4 regions of the Pedobacter folensis genome follow, and region 1 is predicted to be linked to each of the others. Evidence: riboswitches for the same ligand, from Rfam matches in the RefSeq annotation. Region 1 holds a riboswitch; each other region holds the start of a gene.
The links. A riboswitch is a leader RNA that binds a small molecule or an ion and turns the genes downstream of it on or off. The one in region 1 is predicted to bind S-adenosylmethionine.

Region 1 (3,153 bases):
GCGTGCATGCTGCAGCCACGATTAACAGACCAAACGGCACATTTGGATTTGGCTACATGGATTTCTATAATGACTTTGAAGATTTTAGGACAGCGGCCAATAAAGAGATTGAAAAGGTGCAGGCCAGCAAAGGTTTAATCCCTTCCTCATCAGGCGAAAATGTAATCCACTATTCGGCACTACCCTGGTTAAATTTCACTTCTTTATCACATGCCCGCAATTATGCTTATCAGGATAGCTGCCCTAAAATATCTTTTGGTAAAGTTAGAGATGAAAACGGGAGAAAAATAATGTCGGTTTCCATACACGTAAACCATGCCTTGATGGATGGCTATAACGTGGCCCAATTTGTAGATTGTTATCAGGAGCTGTTAAACAAAAAAGAAGTTAACGAATATATTTAATTCAAAACTTTAAGCAATTAAACCTAAAGCATATTTAATGTTCGGTTAATATTAGGAATTTATTTTCGGCGATGTTTATAGCTGCCGTTATTATTCCTTTTTACCTTTTGGCTGTTGTAGCCATGTGTTATATGGATACCGTTTTTAAGGCCATTATGTTTTTTGTGCTGTTGCTTATTGCCACATTTGTACTTTTTCTGTTCATCAATTATCCTATGCAATCGGTGTTTGCGGTAATCTGTTTAATGGCCTTGCTTGCTTTTAAACCTAAAGATTAATTAAAAAATGAATTATCATTTGCATTCGAGAAAGTATTTGCTATTTTTGCTGCTCGGGCAGGAAGCTTGAAAATTTAAAATTGGGGGATTAGCTCATTTGGCTAGAGCGCTTCGCTGGCAGTGAAGAGGTGATCGGTTCGAATCCGATATTCTCCACCACATTAAAGGCTACCTGTAAGGTGGCCTTTATCATTTAAAGGGTTTCTTCCCTTGCATAGCAGCTTAAATATCCACCAAGTTTGTTACATCAACAGTCATAGATATGCAATTTTCATGAGCGTTTTTACAGGTATAACCACTTTTTTTAGACTTTAAATAAAAAGACTACAAAATCTATAGGAATTATATATATTTGCTCCTGCAAGGAATAATTTTGCAGACTTATCCAGAAAGACTGAGGGAAAGGCCCTGTGATGTCTTAGCAACCTGTTGCCAAATAAGGTGCTAAATCCTTCCTCTAACCAAGGAAAGATAAGAAAGATTTCGCTAAAGAATCTGAATGAGCCTGTGGTAAATTTTAAAGATTAAAAAATGAACATTTATTTAAACACCAGCGCTGACGATACCACTCCCGAACAAAGTTTTTGCCGGGATGAAACCTGATATCTTCCAGCTGAAAGGCAACAACTATTTCGAGCGTATTATCAGGTAGTTGGGCTTACATGATGTTTCAACTTTGAACTTAATTATTTTATAAAAAGAACCCATAAAACCAAAAACCATGAAAAAATCACTACTAATTGCCATTAGTATCCTTCCGGTTGCAGCAATGGCACAGAAACCGTTCTCTATTGAGGGAACCCTGAAAAAATCATCAGCCCCCGAAAAAGTATACCTCAGTTATGCTCAGAACGGACAATCGCTTACCGATTCTACAGAATTAAAAAATGGATCATTCTCCTTTTCTGGCCATGTAGCCGATCCGGTTAGGGCATCGCTTTATAGAAAACCAGTTGAAAAAAACGGAAAAAGGGATGTATTGTCCTTTTATCTCGAAACAGGTACCCTTAAACTCGCCACCGCAGATTCTTTAAAAAATGCTTCAATTACCGGATCGAAAGTAAATGCCGATAATGATAAGTTAAAAGCACTGACCAAACCTGTACAGGATAAACTTGCAGCCATAAGCGGCGAATTTGGTAAACTTAGTCCTGAACAAAAAAAAAATAAGGCACTAACCGATTCGATTTATAAACGTTATGAAGCAGCAAGTAAGGCGCTGGAACCGATATACCTTGATTTTGCAAGGAAAAACCCTAAATCTTACATAAGCTTAAACGCAATTCAGCAGATTGCCACCAGTGAAACCGTACAGGCAGAAGCCGAACAGGTTTATGCTGGTTTAGATGGGACGGTAAAAGAAAGTAAAGCTGGTAAAGATGTTTCAATTTACTTCAACGCAGTAAAGAAAACCAAAATTGGACTTCAGGCAATCGATTTTACACAAAATGATGTAAACGATAAACCGGTAAAATTATCTGATTTTAAAGGAAAATATGTTCTGGTTGATTTTTGGGCTTCATGGTGCGGACCTTGCAGACAGGAGAATCCTAATGTAGTAGCAGCCTATAATCAGTATAAAGATAAAGGGTTTACCATATTGGGTGTTTCTTTAGATCAGCCTGGGAAAAAAGAGGCCTGGTTAAAAGCCATTGCCGATGACCAGTTAACATGGACACATGTTTCTGACCTAAAATTTTGGGACAATGCGGTAGCAAAACAATATGGAATCAGATCTATCCCGGCAAACTTTTTAATTGATCCAGATGGAAAGATTATCGCAAAAGGACTTCGTGGAGAAGCATTGAAAGAAAAACTGGCGTCGCTTCTGGAGGCTAAAAGTAAATAGATAAGAATACGGTTCAATAAAAATTAATTAATAAGTTTTAGAAATAATAAGAGAAAAAAGACAGCTGCCCTTTTATGCAAAGTGTATAAAAGGTTACCAGATAAATAATAACAGGGGCGATTGAGGCCGCCCCTGAATCAAGTGATTTATCACGGTATGTGACCAATAATGCGACTTAATGTTTAACCACTCAAACAAATATAATGAAAATATCCTAAAAAATTAGTTCGTCAATTAAATGGATGTCCCTTAGCCGTAAACGATTGTATTACTGCTTAAACTATCCTATTCTCCCAAATTACCCCATTTTTCTTCTTAAAGCATTGTGTTGATTTAAGGCTAGGCAGTTTTTCTGTTAGCAATGAAATCGCTGTGGGTAAAATTTCAATATCTGCCATGAATTGGGACCTGGCATCAACATTCATTAACTAAAACCATCATAAATGAAACGAAAGTTATTTTCGCTTATTATACTGTGCCTTTTTGCAGTCTTTAATGCCAGGGCACAAACCAAAGTTATTACAGGAAAGGTAATAGCTGTGGCAGACGGGCTGCCCATTCCTGCTGTTTCTGTAAGAATAGCGGGCAGTAAAATTGCCACGCAAACTGATGCAGACGGGAG
Region 2 (3,153 bases), on a different contig from region 1:
GCATAAACACTATAAGATTTTAGCTTTGAAAGATTATTTGATGAAACCAATGGATCGCGGGAGTTTTTAAGGGTATAAAGTCCTGCAATGGCCAGTTTTGGTGCACTTTGATCATTCTGTTCAATATATTGCCTGCGAATGTTACCTCCTCCCAGCAATTCGAGACTAAAATCGTCATTTAACTGTTTGTTAAAATTTAAGGTCGCATCGGTATTGTTCTCATTCACGGTGAAAGCACTTTCCGTGTACGAGCCAAAAGGCGTGCCGTTCGTACCATAAGCAATCCTCACTTTACGCCTATCATTGTAATAATCTGTTCCGGTTCTGAAATTGAAATCAAGTCCGTCAATAATTTTATAATTCAGTGCAACACTTCCAATAATACGGTTACGGTTTTGCGATACGGTATTCTCGTAAGCTACCCAATATGGATTGCTGTAATAGCTGTTGTTCCAGTTAAACGTTTTTCCATTTTCATCCAAATAATTTTTCAATTGGTTAATATCAACCTGACGACCAAACCAGGTAAACTGCAACATGGTACTGGTTGATCTTGAACCACCCGTTCCAGGTAAGTTATCAGAGTTAAGTCTGCTGTAGTTTGCGTTCGCTGTTAAACTTAATTTAGGGGTTATTTTTAAGGTAGTATTCAGCACAAATGAATTTTTGCCCTGTCCGGAGTTAGGCACAATACCCACCTGTTTTAAGTTGTTGTATGATATCCGATAGTCGTACTTTTCACCTGCATCTGCAACCGATACGCCATTGTTTAATGAATATCCGGTTTGAAAGAAGTCGCGCACATTATCAGGGTGTGCTACAAATGGAACCGCCACTCCTTTCGAATAAAATTGTGGAATTAATCTGCCATCCAATTTTGGTCCCCAGCTTTCGTCTACTCCATCATTAAGGCCTTTACCTGCACCATCTACATAACTGAACTGACCTTCTGAACCCTGACCAAAGGCATTTTGATAAACGGGAAGGGTGAGTAACGTTTCTAAAACGGCATTTGAATTGACCTCAATTCCCAATCCTTTTTTCGATTTACCGGTTTTGGTTTTAATGAGGATAACCCCTGCTGCAGCCCTCGAACCATATAGTGCCGCGGCATTTGGTCCTTTTAACACACTTATTGATTCTATATCTTCGGGATTGATATCCGAAATGGTATTTGCATAATCTCTTGCCCCAGCCGAATTTAACTGAGAATTGTCTACCGGAATTCCGTCAACCACAAATAAAGGCTGGTTATTTCCGGCAATAGAGGTTTCACCTCTGATGACTACCCGTGATGAACCCATACTCCCCTGGCTATTGGTTACCCTTACACCGGCTATTTTTCCGGCGAGTGCATTTACCAGGTTGGATTCTTTAGCTTCAGCCAAATCCTGTCCTTTCAATTCCTGAACCGCATAACCGAGCGATTTCTTCTGTCTTGAAATACCCAGGGCCGTAACCACTACTTCATCCAGCGCATTATCGCTCGACTGGAGAATGACTGAAATCGGGCCGGCATTTTTATTGATCTGTATTTCCTGGCTCTTAAAACCGATGTAAGAAAACAACAGGGTACCTTTATCTGGTGCATTGATAGAGAAAGCGCCCTTTGCATCAGAAATCGTGGCTTGTTTAGTTTCTTTTATTAAAACGGAAACACCAGGGAGTGTTTCACCATCTGCCGACTTTACCGTTCCGGTAACCTTCGCATCCTGAGCGGAAAGCTTTTGCGCGATGAGGAGCAGCAAGATAAACGCTATTGATTTTAAATTTTTAAACATATTGTGTAGTTAATAATTAGTTAAAAGGGATAATAATTTTGGGCAAAACCATTTCACCACGACTAAAACGTGTTTGTTTTTAAAGCAAATAAGGATTGGTTAGTCTAAAAAAGCCTGTTAAAACGGAGCAATTTTAACAGACTCCACGCATTCGGAAGCCTGCGTTAGGGTTTACATCAATGGATTTCAGCTCGTCTGTCTTTTTCATTTGAATGATTTTATTTAATGCATAATTTAATCTCAAGAACGCATTCAGGGCAAAAAAAAAGCACCCCTTAAATCAGAAGTGCTCCATATAATTCTTATAAGGATAACGCAAACAACTGACTTAACTACCCCAGATTCATCCGGGATGGAATTAGCACCATTTCTAAAAATTAGATGGTTGCTAAGGCTTCACAGGGCCATTCCCTCCGCCTTTCTTGATAAGTATTTTAAAATAACTGGGGCAAAGGTATAATTAATTCCATTTATCCTATAGTTTTTATAGATTTTTATTCAAATATTTTTTCTTTGGCAATTACATCCCTATATTTGTCGACTAATTTAGTCGATTAAACACATCCCAATGAAACTCAAATCCCTATTAACAGCCCTATTGGCCATATCAACCACCTTTACCTATGCACAGGAACATACTACATTAGCAAATAACCAGGCGAAAAAACTTCAGGAGAAAAAACAAAAAACTTTTGTTGCCCTTGGTAGCTGGCGCGGGATAGCTAAAGTAAAGGAAGGATTAGAAATCCCTTTCAACTTCGAGATCAGTGAAAAAAGCGGACAGCAGAAATTATATTTTCGTAATGCCGAAGAGCGTTTTGAGGGTGGTCTGATTAAACAAACATCCGATTCACTTTTCGTTAAACTGGACCAGTTTGATAACGAACTCGCCTTTGCCATAGACGGCGACCAGTTAACCGGTACATTAAGGAAACAGGATAATACAGGTAAAGCTTTGGTGATTGTTGCCGAGCGAAAAAATTACCGTTTCAAAACGACAGCTAAACCTGCAACAGCAGATTATTCCGGCAGTTATGATGTGGTTTTTAAATCTCCCAATGGCAAAGCGGAAAAAACAGTAGGTTTATTTAAACAGACGGGAAACAAACTAACAGGTACTTTTTTACGGGTGACCGGCGATTCGCGTTACCTGGAAGGTGTTGTAGAAGGAAATGAATTTCAACTTTCGAGCTTCATTGGCTCCTCTCCTGCCTATTACAAAGGAACTTTCCAGGCAGATGGTTCGTTAACAGGCGAAATTTTAGGTGCAAGGGGAAGTCAGCCTTTTACCGGAACCAAAAACAAAGATGCAGCCCTACCCGATCCTTACAAACTTACTTATCTGAAAAAAGGATACAAAACACTTGATTTT
Region 3 (3,153 bases), on a different contig from region 1:
CTTGGTGGCGCCATACCCGCTATAATCGCATATTTTTCCATATCTGCGTAGGTATAATTTCCAGAAGCGACTAACTGGCGGATATTATTTTCTGCTTCAAAAACGGCCCTCACACCTGCAGGCAATTGATCTTTGGCCTTTTCCATTACATCGAAGGGTAAAATGCCTAATGCACCACCTTCTAATTGGGTAAGTTGTTTTGGTGTTAATAATTTAATGGCAGTTACTTTAACTTGTCCATTAAAATCGGCAAATTTTGTTCTGGCAATGATCGTCCAGAGTAAAGCCTGGATATCATGTTGGTCTACATCAGGATGTTTCTCAGCGCTTTTCAGAATAGAAACCACAATTTCTTCCTTCGGACCTAAAACTGGTGCAAACATATAACCATCGCCTTTTGATGGCGCAAAAGTTCCGGCTTTTAAACAATAACTTTTATTGGTCATTTCGTATAAACCTTCGCAAAGTACAAAACCACCCTCTGGGTTTTTAGGCAATAAATATAATGGCTGGGCCTTTAAATTTAATGAATTAATGAAATCAGGTAGCTTTTCGCCTTCTCTGTTTACATCTTCAAAGCTGGTGGTAATGGCAGCGGGCTGTTTTAAAAACTTGTCTACCCCTAAGGCTTTAGCACCCTGAGCAGTGCCTACTTTTAACAGTTTGTCTTTTAAACCTCCGAATTGGGCGTTTGCGCTGCTTAAACCTATTACAGTAAAGAGCAGGCCTAAACATAGGGCTTTTGTATTTTTCATCATGATTAAATTTAGATAGGTAACACAAACTTAGAATTTTAAGCGTTAATTTCTTATTAAAAGTTTCGCATTGTCATCACACCATAAAAATACACCATTCATTTTCAGTGCGTTAATGTAATTTCGAAATTTTATTTTGTGGATTAAAATTAAATTCAGACATTTGGAATATTATTTGGCAGAAAGCTAAATAAAAGTCAATCTTCACAGGTTGATTTATAAAGAAGTGGCGAGAGACTGGCTCGATGACCCACTGGCAACCCTCAGAAAGAGAAGGTGCCAATTCCTGACCGGATAACATGGTGTTATTTGGAGATATAAATTAGAACTGATGAAAACATTAAATCTTCAATCGCTAAGCGAACCCAGTGCTAACCTTAAAAAGGTAGAACGGACTTCTATTTCTTTTATTTGTTGCGAGATGCGTGCGATTACTTGTATGTGCTGTTGCATACAGTAATTTAAAAATCTTCCTTTTTTGTTTCTTTCAAATTGGAAGGTCCCGCGAAATCGGGATACGCCCTGTTAGGTTTTAGGATTACCCTAATTTCCACCTATCTAAATCACACCAAAAAAAAAATAGAAATTATGTCAACATCATATAAATTTGAAACTTTACAATTACACGCTGGTCAGGAAATAGATCCTACAACTGGATCAAGAGCGGTTCCTATTTATCAAACCACTTCTTACGGCTTTAAAAATGCCGAACATGGGGCTAATTTATTTGCTTTAAAAGAGTTTGGAAATATCTATACCCGGATCATGAATCCAACCAACGATGTTTTCGAAAAACGTATTGCGGCTTTAGAAGGTGGTGTAGCTGCTTTGGCCGTAGCCTCAGGACAAGCCGCTCAATTTATAGCCTTAAACAACATATTGGAAGCTGGAGACAGTATCGTTTCTTCATCTCACATTTACGGTGGAACTTATAATCAATTTAAAGTAGCTTTCAAACGTTTGGGTATACATGTCGATTTTGCAAATCCGGATGTGCCTGAAGAATTTGAAAACAAAATTACCGATAAAACCAAAGCGATCTTTTTAGAAACCATTGGCAATCCGGCGTTTAGTGTTCCTGATTTCGAAAAAATTGCGGCCATTGCAAAAAAATATGATCTGCCATTGGTGGTCGATAATACTTTCGGCGCAGGTGGTTATTTGTTTAAACCCTTAGAGCATGGCGCCAATATCGTGGTCGAATCGGCAACGAAATGGATTGGTGGCCACGGTACCAGTATTGGCGGTGTAATCGTTGATGGTGGAAATTACAACTGGGGCAATGGAAAATTCCCACAATTCTCTGAGCCTTCGGAAGGTTATCATGGTTTGGTTTTTAGCGATGTTTTTGGCATCGGCGGACCATTCGGCAATATCCAGTTTATTATCCGGGCCCGTGTAGAAGGATTAAGAGATCTTGGACCGGCCTTATCCCCTTTCAATTCTTTTCTTTTATTACAAGGATTAGAAACTTTATCGCTCCGCGTTCAGCGCCATGTAGATAATGCATTAGAATTAGCCACCTGGTTAGAAAACCATCCATTGGTTAAAGAAGTTCAATACCCTGGTTTGGCCAGCAGCAAATACAACAACCTGGCTAAAAAATATTTAAGCAATGGTTTTGGGGCAGTATTATCGTTCGAGTTGGCCGGAAGCAAAGAAAACGCAACACAGGTAATTGATAACTTAAAACTGGTATCGCATCTGGCCAATGTAGGTGATGCCAAAACATTGATCATTCAGCCTTCAGCCACAACACACCAGCAATTAAGCGAAACAGAACAATTGGCAGCGGGTGTTAAACCAAATGCCTTAAGGGTTTCAGTCGGCATTGAGCATATTGATGATATTAAAGCCGATTTCGAACAAGCGTTCGCCACCATTAAAGCTACCGCTCCAACAGCGCATTTACAAGCCTAACCGTTAATATTCCGAATACAACAAAACAATGAGTACAACATCAACATATCACTATAATAAACAGTTCAAATTAGAGAGCGGAAAAAAAATCCGTAACCTGCAGATTGCTTATCAAACTTATGGCAAATTAAATGCAAATAAAGATAATGTGATTTGGGTTTGCCATGCACTTACCGCCAATGCTGATGTTTTTGAATGGTGGGAAGGTTTATTCGGTCAAAACTCATTGTTCAATCCGGAAGAGCATTATATCGTTTGTGCCAATGTTTTAGGTTCGCATTATGGTAGCTCGAACCCATTAAGTACCAATCCCGTAACAGGTTTGCCTTATTATCTTTCATTTCCTCAGTTTACCATCCGCGATTTAGTATCGGCACACCAGTTATTGGCATCGCATTTAGGTATTGATTATATAAAATTATTAATCGGTGGTTCGTTAGGTGGTCAGCAAGCTGTGGAGTGGAGTATTTCCGAACCG
Region 4 (3,153 bases), on a different contig from region 1:
GATGAAGGTATTAATAAATTTATCCTGATCGGAGAAAATGTGCTAAATTTCCATGCTTCTGACGATAGTTATTACGAAGAATGGTTTCAGGAAGTAGAAGACGGCTGGATTGTGGGCGTAAATTTTCAGCAACACGTTATTACCGAGTTTCGCGACAATAACATCGATTATTACATTAACTTTGGTGGTGCTTTTGACAACCTGCCATGGCGCACCTTAAAACCTTTACAGTTCTTTAAAAAAGTTGAAGAACTGCTGACAAAAAGATTAAACTAAATATTTATTTTTATATAGTTAAATACACAAAATTTAAAATGGAACAACAAAATTATCAATATCAGGACAACAGTGTTTTTGTACAGGAAAAATCTGCATCTAAACGTTTCTTCGGAAATGTTTTCTTATGGATGTTCGTCGCACTAGCTGTTTCTACAGTTGCAGCTTATTTTATCGCCAGTACACCGGCGGTATTGGATTATCTTTTATCCTATAACCCACAAACAGGTAAGGGCGGCTTTACCGTTTTAGGGTACATCGCAATATTTGCTCCTCTAGGGTTAGTATTCTTAATGGGTGCTGGTATGCAAAGAATGTCTTATCAGGCATTAATTGGTGTGTTTTTGCTTTATTCTATATTAACAGGAGTAATGCTCAGCTTTATCTTGTTAACTTACTCCTTGCCATCAGTTGTAATTAGTTTTGCTGCGGCTGCTGCGATATTTGCGGTAATGGCAATAATGGGATATACCACAGATACCGATCTAAGTAAATTTGGCCCTATATTATTTGCAGGTGTAATTGGTTTGGTGATCATCAGCATAATCAATATGTTTTTAGGTAGCTCAACATTGGGTTACATTATGGGTTTTATCGGAGTGGCGATTTTTACTGCATTAACTGCGTACAAAGTTCAGGAGCTTAAAAGAATTGGTGAAGGATTAGATGAAAACGGAAACACTTTAGGTGTAAATGAGAGCAAAAAGCTAGCAATTATGGGTGCGTTGTCGCTTTATATCACTTTTATCAACTTGTTTTTGTCGCTGTTACGCATTTTCGGTAACAGAAGATAAACCTAAATAACAGAACAATATTCTTAAGGCTGCGCAGTTTTGCGTGGCCTTTGTAATTTTATTTGGTAGCGAAGCGATAATTTTTGGAATTGATGTTGCTTTGTTGCATTTTTGTATGCTTATTAAGAAAGACGGAGGGATTAGACCCAACGAAGTCTTAGCAACCTGTAACCATACAAGGTGCTAAATTCTATTCTGCAAATAGCGGAAACAGATAAGTTTAGGATTACGATTCACGTACCAACTTTTTAAATAAGCCTTTTAGGATGTAATAATGTATAATGGAAGATGTATGATATGTCTTGCCATTTGCCATTTTCCATCCCACATTTTACACAACAAATGGGTATAAGAGAAGAATTAGAAAAACGTATTTTGGTGATTGATGGTGCAATGGGTACCATGATTCAGCGATATACCTTAACCGAAGAAGATTTTAGAGGGGAGCGATTTAAAAACCATCCCTGTGATGTAAAAGGCAATAACGATTTGCTCAACATCACACGTCCGGATATTATTAAAACAATACACCTGGAGTACCTGGCGTCTGGTGCCGATATTATCGAAACCAACACGTTTAGTACACAGCGCATTTCCATGGCCGATTACCAGATGGAAGACCTTTCTTACGAAATGAGTTTCGAAGGCGCGCGAGTGGCAAAAGAAGCCGTAAACGAGTTCATGGCTGCAAATCCAGACCGTAAATGTTTTGTGGCTGGTGCTATAGGCCCAACAAACCGTACCCTTTCCATGTCGCCTAATGTAAACGACCCTGGTTTTAGGGCGGTTTATTTTGATGAGCTGGAAGCCGCTTATTACGAGCAGGTACGTGGTTTGGTTGATGGTGGTTCGGATGTATTATTAATCGAAACCATTTTCGATACTTTAAATGCTAAAGTGGCCATTGTAGCCATTAAAAAATATGAAGAGGTAATTGGCCGTAAACTGGAGATCATGATTTCCGGCACCATTACCGATGCCTCCGGAAGGACACTTTCAGGTCAAACTGCCGAAGCTTTCTTAAACTCTGTCATGCATGCAAAACCATTAAGTATTGGTTTTAACTGTGCTTTGGGTGCTAAAGAAATGCGTCCGCATATCGAGGAACTCGCTGCAAAAGCAGGCTGTTATGTTTCGGCCTATCCAAATGCAGGTTTACCAAACGAATTTGGTGCTTATGATGAACAACCGCACGAAACGGCACATTTGGTTGATGACTTTATTGCATCAGGTTTTGTGAACATCGTGGGAGGCTGTTGTGGTACTACACCAGAGCATATTGGCTGTATTGCGAAAAATGCAAGGAAAGCGGAACCCCGCAAAATCCCGGTATTGGAGCCTTACATGCGTTTAAGCGGATTGGAGCCTGTAACCATTACTCCGGAAAGCATTTTCGTGAATATTGGTGAAAGAACCAATATTACAGGATCTCCTAAATTCTCTAAACTGATTTTGGGTGGCGATTACGAAGCTGCACTGGCTGTTGCTTTGCAGCAGGTTGAAGGCGGTGCGCAGGTAATTGATGTGAACATGGATGAAGGGATGTTGGATTCAGAAGCCGCGATGACTAAGTTTTTAAACCTCATTGCTTCTGAACCGGATATTGCCAAATTGCCAATCATGGTCGATTCATCTAAATGGTCGGTTATCGAAAATGGCTTAAAATGTTTGCAGGGAAAAGGAATCGTAAACTCCATCTCATTAAAAGAGGGTGAAGATAAATTCCGCGAAAGCGCCCGCAAAATTATGCAATATGGCGCTGCAGTGGTAGTTATGGCTTTTGATGAGCAAGGTCAGGCCGATAATTATGAGCGCAGGAAAGAAATCTGTAAAAGAAGTTACGATATCCTGGTAAACGAAATTGGTTTCCCGGCAGAAGATATTATTTTCGATCCGAACATCTTAACCGTAGCAACAGGACTCGAAGAGCATAACAATTATGCCGTCGATTTTATAAATGCCACCCGTTGGATCAAAGAAAACCTGCCTCATGCTAAAGTGAGCGGAGGGGTTTCTAACATTTCTTTCTCTTTCAGGGGAAATAATACCGTTCGCGAAGCGATGCACTCTGCATTTCTTTATC

Region 2: it holds a riboswitch for S-adenosylmethionine, as region 1 does, so the genes downstream of both, AC04QZ_RS04620 (SusC/RagA family TonB-linked outer membrane protein) here and AC04QZ_RS15325 (redoxin domain-containing protein) in region 1, are expected to answer to the same signal.
Region 3: it holds a riboswitch for S-adenosylmethionine, as region 1 does, so the genes downstream of both, AC04QZ_RS02475 (O-acetylhomoserine aminocarboxypropyltransferase/cysteine synthase family protein) here and AC04QZ_RS15325 (redoxin domain-containing protein) in region 1, are expected to answer to the same signal.
Region 4: it holds a riboswitch for S-adenosylmethionine, as region 1 does, so the genes downstream of both, metH (methionine synthase) here and AC04QZ_RS15325 (redoxin domain-containing protein) in region 1, are expected to answer to the same signal.

The regions. Positions count from the first base shown of each region.
Region 1 is NZ_JBWJIF010000003.1:163,857-167,009, forward strand. Features, by position in the region: gene AC04QZ_RS15310 (CatA-like O-acetyltransferase) at 1-404, shown strand, start outside; gene AC04QZ_RS15315 (hypothetical protein) at 476-682, shown strand; tRNA gene AC04QZ_RS15320 (tRNA-Ala) at 765-841, shown strand; SAM riboswitch class I at 1,061-1,160, shown strand; gene AC04QZ_RS15325 (redoxin domain-containing protein) at 1,404-2,531, shown strand; gene AC04QZ_RS15330 (SusC/RagA family TonB-linked outer membrane protein) at 2,975-3,153, shown strand, end outside.
Region 2 is NZ_JBWJIF010000001.1:1,151,825-1,154,977, forward strand. Features, by position in the region: gene AC04QZ_RS04620 (SusC/RagA family TonB-linked outer membrane protein) at 1-1,781, opposite strand, end outside; SAM riboswitch class I at 2,107-2,213, opposite strand; gene AC04QZ_RS04625 (peroxiredoxin family protein) at 2,350-3,153, shown strand, end outside.
Region 3 is NZ_JBWJIF010000001.1:623,592-626,744, reverse strand. Features, by position in the region: gene AC04QZ_RS02480 (hypothetical protein) at 1-758, opposite strand, end outside; SAM riboswitch class I at 969-1,079, shown strand; gene AC04QZ_RS02475 (O-acetylhomoserine aminocarboxypropyltransferase/cysteine synthase family protein) at 1,344-2,675, shown strand; gene AC04QZ_RS02470 (homoserine O-acetyltransferase family protein) at 2,704-3,153, shown strand, end outside.
Region 4 is NZ_JBWJIF010000002.1:922,401-925,553, forward strand. Features, by position in the region: gene AC04QZ_RS12555 (hypothetical protein) at 1-276, shown strand, start outside; gene AC04QZ_RS12560 (Bax inhibitor-1/YccA family protein) at 315-1,070, shown strand; SAM riboswitch class I at 1,187-1,291, shown strand; gene metH (methionine synthase) at 1,413-3,153, shown strand, end outside.